2 regions of the Streptococcus cameli genome follow, and region 2 is predicted to be linked to the other one. Evidence: predicted binding sites of a transcription regulator. Region 2 holds the regulator's gene; the other holds the start of a gene.
What was found. The regulator Rex, encoded in region 2, represses fermentation and respiration genes when NADH is low (regulators of the CRP and FNR family bind a similar motif). The targets are predictions, from matches to a motif close to TTGTGAANTANTTCACAA.
Positions count from the first base shown of each region.

Region 1: the regulator Rex is predicted to act here: its motif matches at 3,771-3,788, upstream of ACVR1I_RS03890 (BMC domain-containing protein).

Region 1 covers NZ_JBRUIM010000001.1:776,525-783,900, forward strand. The annotation lists gene pynA (pyrimidine 5'-nucleotidase PynA) at 1-526, shown strand, start outside; gene uvrC (excinuclease ABC subunit UvrC) at 620-2,398, shown strand; partial or broken gene ACVR1I_RS03880 (Rep family protein) at 2,496-2,780, opposite strand; gene ACVR1I_RS03885 (hypothetical protein) at 3,202-3,543, opposite strand; gene ACVR1I_RS03890 (BMC domain-containing protein) at 3,966-4,244, shown strand; gene ACVR1I_RS03895 (DMT family transporter) at 4,283-5,278, shown strand; gene ACVR1I_RS03900 (hypothetical protein) at 5,282-5,566, shown strand; gene ACVR1I_RS03905 (BMC domain-containing protein) at 5,582-5,878, shown strand; gene ACVR1I_RS03910 (BMC domain-containing protein) at 5,896-6,219, shown strand; gene ACVR1I_RS03915 (aldehyde dehydrogenase family protein) at 6,239-7,376, shown strand, end outside.
Region 2 covers NZ_JBRUIM010000005.1:37,828-45,203, forward strand. The annotation lists gene ACVR1I_RS08975 (ribose-phosphate diphosphokinase) at 1-194, shown strand, start outside; gene ACVR1I_RS08980 (cysteine desulfurase family protein) at 209-1,330, shown strand; gene ACVR1I_RS08985 (DUF1831 domain-containing protein) at 1,330-1,677, shown strand; gene ACVR1I_RS08990 (redox-sensing transcriptional repressor Rex) at 1,801-2,439, shown strand; gene ACVR1I_RS08995 (gamma-glutamyl-gamma-aminobutyrate hydrolase family protein) at 2,445-3,140, shown strand; gene radC (RadC family protein) at 3,137-3,817, opposite strand; gene ACVR1I_RS09005 (class A sortase) at 3,885-4,628, opposite strand; gene gyrA (DNA gyrase subunit A) at 4,634-7,081, opposite strand; gene ACVR1I_RS09015 (L-lactate dehydrogenase) at 7,282-7,376, shown strand, end outside.

The DNA.
Region 1 (7,376 bases), on a different contig from region 2:
AGGGCAATTGACCAAGCCCGAATTGATTCGGACCCGGTTTGCCAAGCTCTTTGAGCATTTTGGGCAACAGGTAGACGGAGCTCTTTATGCGGAGAGATACCAACATTTCCTGAGCCAGCAGGGACAGGTATTTGAGGGTGTCTTGCCCTTCATGGAAGAATTGAAAGCTCAGGGTTACAGACTTCTTGCTGCTACCAATGGGGTCACTTTTATCCAAAAGGGACGTTTGGCCAATTCAGGGATAGAGCATTTGTTTGAACATATCTTCATTTCTGATGAAATGGGCTACCATAAGCCTGACAAGGAATTCTATGATGTGATTGCACAAACGGTGCCTGGTTTTGATGCCGGCACAGCCCTGATGATTGGAGACAACCTTAATGCTGATATTCAGGGTGGAATCAATGCTGGTATGGATACCGTTTGGTTTAACCCAGAGAATAAAACCAATTCAACAAGCATTGTACCTACTGTTGAAATAAGAGATTATGAGAGCTTGATTGTTTTTCTGCAAGATCAATCCTAAAACCTGTTGAAAAACAGGTTTTTTAGGTGGTTTGAATGAAGGAGGCGTGTCTTGGAAACTGCAGAGTTTCCTTATTTTTGGTAAAATAAAGCTATGAATGAAACCATCAAGCACAAATTGGAGCTCCTGCCAGACAGCCCTGGTTGTTACCTCCATAAAAACAAGTACGGAACTATTATCTACGTAGGAAAGGCCAAAAATCTTCGTAATCGGGTTCGGTCTTATTTTCGTGGTGCCCATGATACCAAAACAGAGGCCTTGGTATCCGAAATTGCAGACTTTGAATTTATCGTCACTGAGTCCAATATTGAGGCCCTCTTACTTGAAATCAATTTAATCCAAGAGAACAAACCCCGCTACAATATTTTGCTCAAGGATGACAAATCCTATCCCTTTATCAAAATCACCAATGAACGCCATCCCCGTCTCATGATTACACGCCAGATTAAAAAAGACGGTGGAAAGTATTTCGGTCCTTATCCAGATGCGGGGGCAGCCAGTCAGACCTTGAAGCTTTTGGACCGTCTCTATCCTTTTCGTAAGTGCAAGATGCCTGAGAACAAGTACTGTCTGTACTACCATTTGGGGCAATGTTTAGCCCATGGGGATGGCATGCCCAGTCGAGAAGAGTATGCCCAAATGGCAACAGAAGTCAGTCATTTTCTGACGGGACATGACGATAAGATTGTAGGGCAGTTGCAGGACAAGATGAAAACAGCAGCTAGTGAAATGGAATTTGAGCGGGCTGCAGAATACCGTGACTTGCTAACCAGCATTTCAACCCTACGGACCAAGCAACGGGTGATGAGCCATGACCTCCAAAACCGAGATGTGTTTGGTTATTATACAGATAAGGGGTGGATGTGTGTGCAGGTCTTCTTTGTCCGACAGGGTAAGCTCATTGAGCGTAATGTCAATCTCTTTCCCTACTACAATGATGCGGACGAAGATTTTTTGACCTACATTGGGCAATTTTACCGAGACCAACAGCATCTAATCCCCAATGAAATCCTGATTCCACAAGATATTGATGAGGAATCCGTCAAGGCCTTGGTAGACACGAAGATTGTCAAGCCCCAGCGTGGGGAGAAAAAACAGCTGGTTGCCTTGGCTATTAAAAATGCGCGTGTTAGCCTGGAACAAAAATTCTTGCTGGTGGATAAAAACCATGAAAAAACAGTGGGGGCTATTCAAAACTTAGGCCAAATGTTGGGGATTGAGGCACCTGTGCGTATTGAAGCCTTTGACAACTCCAACATCATGGGAACTAATCCAGTTTCTGCCATGGTGGTCTTTGAAAATGGACAACCCAATAAAAAAGAATACCGCAAGTACAAGATAAAAACTGTTACGGGGCCTGATGACTATGCTTCGATGAGAGAGGTACTTCGCAGGCGATACAGCCGGGTACAACGAGAAGGGCTGACACCGCCAGATTTAATCGTGATTGATGGGGGGCAGGGTCAAGTCAACATTGCAAAAGAAGTCATTGAGAAAGAATTAGGAATGGCGATTCCGATTGCGGGTCTCCAGAAAAACGACAAACACCAAACCCATGAACTGCTTTTTGGCAGCCCATTACAAGCTGTTCCCTTGTCCCGCAATTCGCAAGAGTTCTTTCTCCTGCAGCGGATACAAGATGAGGTGCACCGCTTTGCCATTACCTTCCATCGTCAATTACGATCTAAAAATTCCTTCTCTTCAAAACTAGATGGTATTACTGGTCTGGGACCCAAACGCAAGCAAACCCTGCTCAAAACCTTCAAGTCTTTGACCAAAATCCAAGAAGCTCCGCTAGAGGACATCGTGGCTCTTGGCATTCCAGTAACAGTTGCGGAAGCGGTCAAGGAGAAGTTGGGTCAACAGAAATAGAACTTGAAACAAAGCTATTGACAAGAGAGGGATTGGTTATGTAGGAGAGTTGAGTTTTCAATACTCCCTTCAATAATCGATACAAGATACACAATGTATTTTCAACGTTTAGAACAACTTGCACCATTGCTAAACTCTTTTCTCCAAGCAATTTCTTGATTTTCCAACGCACGCTATCTGCAGTAACTGGATTTTTAGCAATATAAAGCACATGATAGTGAGGTTTTTTATATTTCTGCCCCTCAACATTACTCTTGTCTTTATCGTGAAGCGGACTAACTGCTATCGGCACTCCAAGAGTTTCAAGCTTCAATTCCCAATCATTCGGAATTGATTCTGGATAGAGCAAAAAAGTAAAGTATCTTGATTTTTCTTTAGCCATAAAGTATAATATACCCAAACAATTCATTGTCTGTACTACGTTATTAACCCTAATTCCTAGCTTCTTCCCTGCAATTACAGTTCTAGCTAAAGAACAAGATACATTATTGGGACAATCATGACAAATACCCAGGAAACGGTAAAATTAATTTTGAATGGTAACTGAAATAATGAGAAATAAATTTCTAGCTGTCATCTATATTCTTTTGTCCCTTATTATCAGCTTTATCGTATTTTCTTTTCTCAATATAGAATTTAAGTGGTGGACAACCCTAGCAATAAGTACAAGTTTTATATATACATACTTAAATTCTAAGAAAAAATGAGTTGTATTTACAACTCATTTTTTATCCTCACCATCCGTCATCGCACAGTTTATTATTCCTCTTTTTTATCCTCACCATCCGTCATCGCACAGTTTATTATTCCTCTTTTTTAACAAAACCACGTTTACTACGCTGATAAGCACCATCAAAAAGCAATTTCATAAAACCAGTTTTTCCCGAAATAACCTCATTAACCAAATTTATATTTAATCCGTAAGCCTCTCCGTTTTCGTCAATAAAATCATACAAATCAAAAATGTTTTGAAGAGTATATGCACGAATAAGAGAAACCACTACGTTGAAAAGTTCTGCTTTTTCTTCAACATCTAAGGTCACATAGCGATCAATATCAAAATTATTGATAAGCTTTATATGAGCCTTATCATAAACATGTTTTTTCTTAGCAATTGCATCTTTGCTCTCATGAGTCAAATACAAGTATAAATTTGTATCGATAAAGGAATGATTTTATAATATAAAAATGATAAATTGATAACAGTCTCGAACAGGTATTCGAGGCTTTTTGTGTTTCAAAATCAGTTAAAAGAGAAAAACGAAAACTTGTCCCTAGGGGAAGAGTTTACAGTAAGAAAACAAGGTTAAGTATTCAGAATATTCAAACTGAGATATCAATCATTAGAAAAAGAATCCCTAAAAAACAGATTTTGTAATAAAAATCACAAAAAAATATTTTTTCAGTTTTTTATTGACTTTATCGCAATGGAAAGGCTTACAATTTAATTATAAATAATCTTTTTGTAAGAAAATGACTCATAAAAAATAATGGAATGGATTAGATATCCTATCTTAAAATCGTTTTTAAATTTAAAAAAATAAAATAAAAAAAGGAGGTTTGTATCATGAGTTCTGAAGCATTAGGAATGATTGAAACAAAAGGCTTGATTGGTGCTATTGAAGCAGCCGATGCAATGGTAAAGGCAGCGAATGTTGTCTTAGTAGGAAAAGAGCTAGTTGGTGGCGGGTTAGTAACGGTACTAGTTCGCGGCGATGTTGGTGCAGTAAAAGCGTCAACGGATGCAGGTGCGGCAGCTGCACAACGCGTTGGTGAATTGATTTCAGTTCATGTTATTCCACGTCCTCATTTAGAAGTGGAAACAATCTTACCAACAAAAGAATAAAACATTAAAGAAGGAGTAGTTTTTCCATGGGAGAAAATATGAATAATGGAAGTCGTGCTTTGGCTGAAAAACAAATGGCCGAAGCAACAAAGAAATTTCATTCAATGGGGATTAGACGTGGGATTATTTCAGGTTTATTTTATGGTCTTTATTCCTTTGTAGTCATGATTGTCAGTGGTTTTGACCCCATAAAGTCAGCTGTTGGCATCTTTGCGGCGCCTTTTGTAATGGGGGGCATTAATGACTTCCTCGGTGGATGTGCCCTATTGGTCAATGTGATTCGAGCAGGTAAGTTTAAGGAATTGGGCAGAAGTTTAGCAACTAAACCTGGAAAAATTATGTTGTTAGGTTTTATCTTGGGAGGTCCTGTTGCAAATGGAGCTTACCTAGTTGGTTTGTCACTTGCGGGAGCATTTGCAATTCCTGTCTCTGCAACTACCGCAGCTTTTGGTGCGTTATTCGCAGCCATTTTCCTAAAACAAAAAATCACTCCTCGTGTTGGTTTGGGTATGATTCTTTGTGTAGCTGGTGCTGTTATCTTGAACTTGGTAAAACCAGACGGTGCATCAAACTTTACTTTGGGAATTATACTAGCTGTTTTTGCAGCAATTTGTTGGGGGCTTGAGGGAACCATTTCTGCTTTTGGTGGAGCCATGCTTGACTCTGAAGTTGCTGTAACCCTTCGTCAAATTATTTCAGGTTTAATCCAAATGGTCATTATTGTGCCATTGGTTGGTGCAACAGGACTTTTTGTAGATATGTTAGCTGCTCCAATACCAATGATTCTCTTGTTGGTATCTGGAACACTTGTTGCCATTTCTTATGCAACTTGGTACCAATCAAATGCCATGGTTGGAACAGCAGTCGGTATGTCTTTGAATATTACCTATGCATTCTGGGGCGTTTTCTTTAGTATCTTATTCTTGGGACAAGCCCTAACACCAACAATTGCAATTGGATCCATTATTGTTATTTTGGGTGCGATTATTGTAACAACCAATCCATTGGATTTCTTTAGAAAGAGTGAGGTGTAACTAATGGGAATTTTACCAGCAAGAACTGCCGTTTTAAATTATATGAGTACTGTTGAAGAAGCAGATGTCCTCCAAGTGATGGAAGCTTTGAAATCTCAATACGGCAGCGAAAGACAATTTACAGAACCACTCTTTTTAGAACACCTCATGTCCTTGGAATGTAATGGATATGTGGATCAGGTTGGATACGATCTAGATGAGAATCAACAATTAAGAATTTTGTATAAAATCAATGCTGATGGCCTTGATGCCGTTGACAAATATATTTCAGCAGAATATAAAAGATAATCGGAGGAATTATCAATGAGATATTATGGTGGACAAGCCTTGGGCTTAGTCGAAACTGTTGGACTTGTTCCTGCCTTGGAAGCATGCGATAAAATGCTAAAGGCCAGCGATGTGAAACTCGTGTCCTACGAAAATGTCGGATCAACACTCGTAACCATTATGGTGGTTGGAGATGTAGCTGCTGTTCGTGCATCTGTTGAGGCAGGTGCAGCTGCTGCAAAAGCGATTGGGAAATTAACTGCTCACAATGTGATGCCAAGACCAATCCCAGCAGTTGGCGATATTGTATCAGTACATGATATTGATAATTAGACGCAAAGGAGAATACCGTGAAAAGATATCAAGCAATTGGGGCAATTGAAACATTTGGCTTAGTATATGTGTTAGAAGCAGCTGATGCCATGGTAAAAGCCTCTGAAGTAGATGTTATTGGTTATGAAAACGTTGCTTCTGGTTACATTTCGGTCATTGTCCAAGGTGAAACAGAAGCTTGTAAAACAGCAGTTGATGCTGGTGTGAGAGCAGTTGAAGCAATGGGGGCTGAAGTTTACAGTCATGTTGTTATTCCTGGACCACATGAAGAACTTCGTAAAATTGTAGACCGTTACTCATTAGATGTTTTATTGCCTGAGGCAACAGAAACAGAAGTTTAAAAAAGAAAGTGTGTAGAGTATGTTGTATATTGACAAAGATTTAGCATCCATTCAAGAAATCAGAAACCTATTGTTGAATGCTCAAACTGCTTTTGCTCAATTACAAGAACTAACTCAAGCTGATTTCGATCAGTACAGCAACACTTTGATTCAGAGTTTGAAAAGAGACGGATCCAGCTATATCCAGAAATTTGTAGAGCAAAACCATTATGGCAGGGTAGACGATGAGATCTTTTTGTGCCGAGAGTTTCTTAAGCGATTTGAAGAAACCTTGCAAAAAGAAACGTTTACAGGCATTATTTCAGGTAGTAGTCAGGAGAAGGTTATTGAAATTGGTGTGCCACTTGGTGTGGTAGGCGTTCTTTTGCCTGCTTACCCAACCTACACATTGATTGTAAATCTCTTGCTACTGGCTATTAAGTCTGGGAATGCCATGGTGTTGGTAGCCAATCAATTAACAAGACCAGCAACGATTCAAGCAATCTCAACCTTATTGGAATTGCTAGATGAAATGGGGTATCCAGAAGGCAGTCTTTCGTTAGCAGAAATTGCAAATGATGCAGGAATTTCGGAGTTGCTCTTAAGTGATAAGTTATCCTTATTGATTAATATTGGATGTCCAGAATACATCAACAATCAATTTCGGACCAATACACCACTCATTTATGGAGGAGAATCCTCTGGTCCTGTCTTTATTGAACGGACAGCCGATTTGGAAAAAGCAGTCAAAGATGTACTTCATTCGAGAAGTTTTGACAACGGAATCCTGCCAGGCTCTGAACAGTTCCTTGTGACGGAAAATATTATTGCAGATCAGATTAAGCAATTGATGGTGGACAATGGTGCCTACATTTTAACAGATGAAGATACAGCAAAACTAATCCACTTTTTGAAGGCATCAGAAAGAAATGTCATCAACAGCTACAACGGCAAATCGGCCTGCTGGTTGGCGAAAATGTCTGGCTTTACAGTTCCAGATGGAACTCAGGTTTTGGTTTCTGTTCAAGAGTACATGAACAATGAAGATTTTTTCAATAAAAAATTACTTTGTCCAATCATTGTGATGTACCGAGAACCCTATTGGACCCTGGCCTGCGTAAAATGTATGAGTATATTGGCTGAGTTGAGAATGGGTCATACCTTGACGATTCACTCGG
Region 2 (7,376 bases):
ATGCGACAGAATTACTAGATCAGGCTCCTATTAAGGAAATCTTAGTAACAGATTCCGTAGTAAGTAAAGAAAATCTACCTAAAAATATTGCTTATATCACTGCTAGTAAATTGATTGCGGATGCGATTATTCGTATCCACGAACGCCGTCCAGTTAGCCCTCTGTTTAATTATTCTGTACCCAATAAGAAATAAAAGGAGACCTGTCTTTGATTTATCTTGATAATGCAGCAACGACTTCTCTTTCTGATCAAGCCCTCCAGACATTGATAGAAGTATCAAAAGAAATATTCGGCAATCCGTCTAGTATTCATTCTTTTGGACGCAAGGCTAATCAAATTCTACGCACTGCAAGGGAAACAATTGGGAAGATTTTGGAGGTTCCTTCAAGTTGTATTATCTTTACATCAGGAGGCTCCGAAGCAAATAATTTGGCCATAAAAGGTTACGCTCTTTCCCACCAAGATAAGGGAAAACACATTATTACGACTGCCATTGAACACCACTCTGTGTTGCATACAATGGAATACCTTGAAAAACGATTTGGTTTTGAAATAACCTATATTCAACCAATCAATCAAACCATCTCTGCTCAACAGATTCAAGAAGCACTTCGACCAGATACCATCTTGGTTAGCACCATGTTTGCTAACAACGAAACCGGTGATGTATTGCCAATCAAAGAAATCGGTCTATTACTAAGAAATCATCCAGCTGTCTTCCATGTCGATGCGGTTCAAGCTATTGGAAAGGTTCCTATATCACCTGAAGAGCTACACATTGATTTTCTGTCTGCCTCCGCTCATAAATTTCATGGTCCAAAAGGAACAGGATTTCTATACAGTCGCTTGCCACGGTTTGATGCCTTAATTCATGGTGGCAAACAAGAGAGCGAGCATCGTGCTGGGACCGAAAACATCCCAAGTATCGCTGCTATGGCCACTGCTCTTTCTCATCAAATTGACATGCTAGATACCAATTTTCAAACGGTCGAGGCTTTAAAAAAATCATTTTTACAACACTTAGATGCAACTAACTACTATCTAAATCAGACACAAGATTGTCTGCCCTATGTTTTAAACATTGGCTTTACAGACCAACTGAACGAACAAATCCTCATGAGATTGGATTTAGCAGGAATTGCCGTTTCAAGTGGATCAGCCTGCACGGCTGGTGTAGTCCAAAAAAGCCATGTATTGGAAGCTTATTACGGTCCAAATTCTCATCGTCTTACAGAATCCATCCGAATTAGCTTTTCAGAAGAAAACACAGTTGCAGAGATAAAAAGAGCAACACAAATAATAAATGAAATCATTGGAGGTGCCGCCTAATGGCATTTGAACAACAAGTAACCCTAAAAGATTGCCGCTACACTTATCAGATTCATCCAGCAATCCGAAAATACACATTACGTGACAATACTTTTGAAGTCACAAAAGTTGGAAATTACCAACTAACTCGTATGTTAGAGGAAGTTCCAAATTCAAATCAAGGATTTTTGTTAAAAATCATCATCAATTCAGATTTAACTGGTTTTAAAATCAATATCACTGACAAATCTGGTTTGCATCTTGTGAATATTTTTAAAAACCAGGAAAGAACAGTCATACAAGAGAAGTTTTATTTTCTCATGGAAAGTTTAGTGGACCGTGAAATTTTCACAAAGATCGAACAATAATACTACAAAAAAACAAGGAAAATCCTTGTTTTTTATTTTTAAATGCATATACGTTGATTTTTTCACAAACATCATCTACAATAGATAATAGAGAAAAACAGAAAACGAATGGAGAAATAGATTGTGAAAAAAGAAAAAGATAGTGCGATTCCGAGAGCCACAGCTAAACGCTTGTCACTCTACTACCGTATCTTCAAACGATTCCACAAAGAAAAAATTGAGAAGGCCAGTTCAAAAGAAATTGCAGAAGCAATTGGTATTGATTCTGCCACTGTCCGCCGTGACTTTTCCTATTTTGGAGAATTGGGTCGACGTGGTTTTGGCTATGATATCAAAAATATGATGGATTTTTTTGCTGATATCTTAAACGACAATTCCATTACTAATGTTATGTTGGTTGGAGTCGGAAATATGGGACGCGCCCTTCTTCACTATCGCTTCCATGAACGCAATAAAATGAAAATTGTGATGGCTTTTGAATCAGATGATAATCCCGTTGTCGGAACAGAAGACCAAAATGTTCCTATTTATGCCATATCCGAAGTAGAAGAGAAAATTAAGGGTACTAATACAAAAACAGCCATTTTAACAGTTCCAAGTAGCGTGGCTCAAGAAGTAACTGATACTTTGGTAAAAGCTGGCATTAAAGGGATCTTAAGCTTTTCACCTGTTAATCTATCTGTTCCAAAAGATGTTGTTGTACAGTATGTCGATTTAACAAGTGAACTTCAAACCCTTCTTTATTTCATGCGCAAAGGCTAAGTTTCATGAAAAAACCAATTATTGCTATTACGGGAAATCAATTTTTTGATTCAAACGACACCGTCTCCCCTCACCTTAGCTACTGCGCTACTGGTTTTGTAACAGCGGTGCAGGAAGCTGGTGGTGTCCCCCTTATCATGCCCATATCTGAACCAGAATTAGCAAAAGAATACGTTACTTTAGCGGATAAATTGATTTTCACGGGTGGACAAAATGTCTTACCACAATTTTACCAGGAAGAGCAAAGCATTGACAGCGACGACTATTTATTGGAGCGGGATCTCTTTGAATTAGCGTTAATGAAAGAAGCCCTTCTTCAAAACAAACCAATCTTTACAGTCTGTCGTGGAACCCAGCTCTTTAATGTCTTAATGGGAGGAACCCTTTACCAAGATATTCCGAATCATTGGCAGACGGCTGCTTCTGCTACACCAGTTCATGATATCGGGATTGAAAAAGATTCATTATTAGCAACTATTTACGGTGAGCATGCCTCAATCAACTCCTTTCATCACCAAGCGATAAAAAAACTGGCACCTGATTTAATAATCACTGCTAGATCCTCTGATGATGGTATCATTGAGGCCATCGAACGAAAAGATCAGTATCCCTATCTTGGTGTTCAATGGCATCCAGAATTGATGGTAGAAGATAGAACACTCGAGAAAAATCTCTTTTCCTTTGTAGTAAATCACCTTTAAAATAATTCACTCTCCTCACGGAAACTAAAATAGTTGCTTTTTCCCACAATTACATGATCCAATAAGACAAGTCCTAGTGTTTCACAGGACTTTTTTAAATTCCCTGTAAAATCAATATCATTTCGACTGGGTTCGACCATACCTGAAGGATGATTATGGACAACAACAACCGATGTCGCCATACATTTGACTGCATAGTGCAAAATCTCTCTAGGAACTGCTAGACTTCTATCCACACTACCGATAAAAATCGTTTTTTGGGAGATAATTTGATTTTGCGTGTTCAAATATAAGGCTACCAGATGTTCCTGCTTCTCATGACCAATCTCGCTAATCATTTTTTTAGCCAAACGTTCACTTCCCAATACCCGTTCTTCCAAAATTAATTCCGATTGACTTATCCGCTTTCCAAGTTCCAGCATAGCTTTGATCTCAATCGCTTTGACGCGACCAATGCCTGTAAGTGTCTGTAATTCTTCAATGGACAGCTCTTTGAGATTTGCCAGATGTTGAATCTTGGCCAAGAGTTCCTGGGCTAGGTGTAAGACTGGTTGCGTCTTTGTCCCTGTTCGTAGTAATATGGCCAATAATTCTTGATTACTTAATCTCTCTGCACCAACAGCCATTAACCTTTCTCTAGGTAATAGCGCTTCTTCTTTAAATTGAATTGTATACATCGGTAACCTCCTATCTCTCTATTCGTAATTTAGGATAAAGAAAAAACCTAATAAAAGATACTAGGTTTTATAATTGTAACTGATTATACGATTTTTTAAAGTAGTCTTTCATTTCATCAGAAGCTTCGTCAAAAGCAATTTCTGACTTTAAAGCTCCTTGAACAATCGTTCGTTTTGTTGCTGCAAAGTCATCACAAGTTACTAGTGTAATCCTATTTTGACCTGGGACATCATCGATAACATCTACTCTTTCTGGTACAACAACTTCAACAGAATCAATGATATAGATATAAATCTTATCTTTGTCAGTAATGTAAATTTTCATTCCATTTTTAGCATTTTCAAGAGGAGAAAAGAGGGCTTCACTTGCTCCAGTCATACCAAAAACATGGTGACTAGCTAAAGAATAATTCCCTTTTCCCATTTCTTGGTTTTCTTTCATTGTTCCAGCACCATACATTAAGGCTGTATTTGATAAACCTTTAAAAATTGGTAAATTTACACCCAATTCCGGAACAGCAATCCCTCCGATAACTGGAAGATTTTGGGCTTCCCACTGCGATTTTAAAATAGCTTCTGTTGAAATAGATTCTACTTGTGAAAAATCAAATGTAGTATTGGCTTTCTTGTTTTTTTCAATTTCATCCTTTGAAATATTACTAATTTGGTAATGGTTCGAATACCAAACAATAATCATATTGCGAATCGAAGTACTAAAAATAAGTAACATAGAAAGTATTAACAAAATCGAAATAAAGAAGTTTCTTATAAAATGATTTTGTCTCATTCGTTTTTTAGAATGCTGTTTCATCAATGCTACTCCTCTGTTTCCTCAGTATCATCTTCTGGATCCACTAAGGTAAATGTAACGATTCTCGCATCTTCATCTAGCCTCATAACTTTTACACCCATAGTCGATCGACCTGTTTGAGAGATATTTGACACATTGGTTCGAATAACGACGCCTGTATCGGTCATGACCATCATGTCTTCCTCACCAGAAACGGTAACAACACCAGCCAAGTGACCGTTTTTATCCGTGACATTCAAGGTCTTAATCCCTTTACCGCCACGGCCTTTTGTCGGGTATTCAGTTGCTGGAGTCCGTTTCCCGTATCCATTTTCTGTTAGCACGAGTACTTCTTGATCATCTGAAATAACCGTTGCACCAACGACTTGATCCCCATCTCGAAGATTGACACCACGAACCCCTGTTGCAGATCGACCCATATTACGAACAACAGTCTCATCAAAGCGAACAGAGTAGCCGAATTTTGTCCCCATAAAGATGTCGGATTGACCATTTGTCAAGAAGACTGCAATCAATTCATCATCTTCTTTTAGATTCAAGGCTTTCAGACCATTTTGACGAATGTTACCAAACTCTGAGACGCTTGTCCGTTTGACCACACCTTGGCGGGTTGCAAAGAACAAATAATTGCCATCATTGCGTTCACGACCAACATTGATAACGGTTTGAATAAATTCATTTTCATCCAGTTTCAGTAAATTCACGATTGGCAAGCCTTTTGCAGTTCGACCATATTCTGGAATTTCATAGGCCTTCAATCTGTAAACCCGACCAGTATTCGTAAAGAAGAGCAAGCGATCATGCGTACTGGAGGAAACCATGTCTTTGACAAAGTCATCATCTTTAACACCAGTTCCTTGAACTCCACGACCACCCCGTTTTTGAGCACGGAATTCTTCTTGTGCAAGACGTTTAATATATCCCTTGTTGGACAAGGTAATCAAGACATCCGTTTCTTCAATCAAGTCTTCGTCTTCAAGAGAAAGAACTTCACCAATCATCAATTCTGTCCGGCGTTTATCAGCATATTTGCGTTTGACTTCTGACAGCTCTTCCTTGACGATAGCAATGACTCGTTCTGGTTTGGCTAAAATATCTGCCAAATCTGCAATCAAAGCCATTAACTCATCATATTCAGATTGAATTTTGTCTCGTTCCAAACCAGTCAAACGGCGAAGACGCATGTCTAAGATCGCTTGACTTTGGCGCTCGCTCAAGTCAAACTTGTTCATTAATTCTGCCTGAGCAATCGCATCTGTCTCTGAATTGCGGATAATCTGGATAACTTCATCAATATGATCCAGTGCAATCAAGAGACCTTCTAAGATATGGGCTCTGCTTTCAGCCTTATCCTTGTCAAATTGCGTCCGACGCACTACCACTTCTTTTTGGTGTTCAACATAGGCAGTTAAGATTTCTTTGACGGATAAAATCTTAGGTACTCCGCCTTGAATCGCTAACATATTAAAGCTAAAGTTGGACTGCATCTGCGTTAATTTGAAAAGATTATTTAAAATAACACTTGCAGACGCATCACGGCGAACTTCAATCACAAAACGGACACCTTCACGACTCGATTCATCTCGAACAGCTGTGATACCCTCAATCCGCTTTTCTTGAGCCAAGCGAACAATGTGATCGTGTACCTTCGACTTGTTGACCATGTATGGGAACTCAGTAACAACGATCCGCTCACGGCCATTTCCAAATTCTTCAATCTCTGTACGAGAACGAAGAACAATGGAGCCTTTTCCTGTCTCATAAGCCTTATGAATCCCAGATTTGCCCATTACAAGGGCACCTGTTGGAAAGTCTGGTCCAGGCAAAACTTCCATGATGTCACGTGTTGTTGCTTCAGGATTATCAATAATTAAATTGACAGCATCAATGGTTTCACCAAGGTTATGTGGTGGAATATTTGTCGCCATACCAACGGCAATCCCTGTTGCCCCATTGACTAAAAGATTTGGAAAACGTGCTGGCAACACCAACGGCTCACGCTCATTTCCATCATAGTTATCCTGGAAATCAACTGTGTTTTTGTTAATGTCACGAAGCATTTCAAGAGCAATCTTGCTCATTCTTGCCTCGGTATAACGTTGCGCGGCAGCACCATCTCCGTCCATCGAACCAAAGTTTCCATGACCATCAACAAGCATGTGACGGTAGCTCCACCATTGAGCCATCCGAACCATAGCTTCATAAATCGAACTGTCACCATGTGGATGGTATTTACCCATAACATCACCCGTGATACGAGCAGATTTTTTATGGGGCTTATCAGGTGTTATCCCCAATTCATTCATCCCATACAAAATACGGCGATGAACTGGTTTCAACCCATCTCGTACATCAGGAAGCGCACGAGATACGATAACACTCATCGCATAATCAATGAAACTGGTCTTCATTTCACTGGTTAAATTGATATTGACTAAATTTTTATCTTGCACTAAATGGCCTCGTTTCCACTAGAAATACTTACTACTATTATACCACAAAATAAGTTATATTTATTTTAATAAGATAAGAGTTGTTTGAAATGTAAACATTTTCAAATTCCCTACTCTGCTTGTACTTGTTTTCAAAAAGTGCTAGAATAATAAGTGGTTGGACCAAGGGGTCCATAATGAATAAAAGGAGATGATCTGAAATGACAAATTCAAAACAACACAAAAAAGTCATCCTTGTCGGTGACGGTGCCGTTGGTTCTGCTTATGCTTATGCCTTGGTTAACCAAGGTATTGG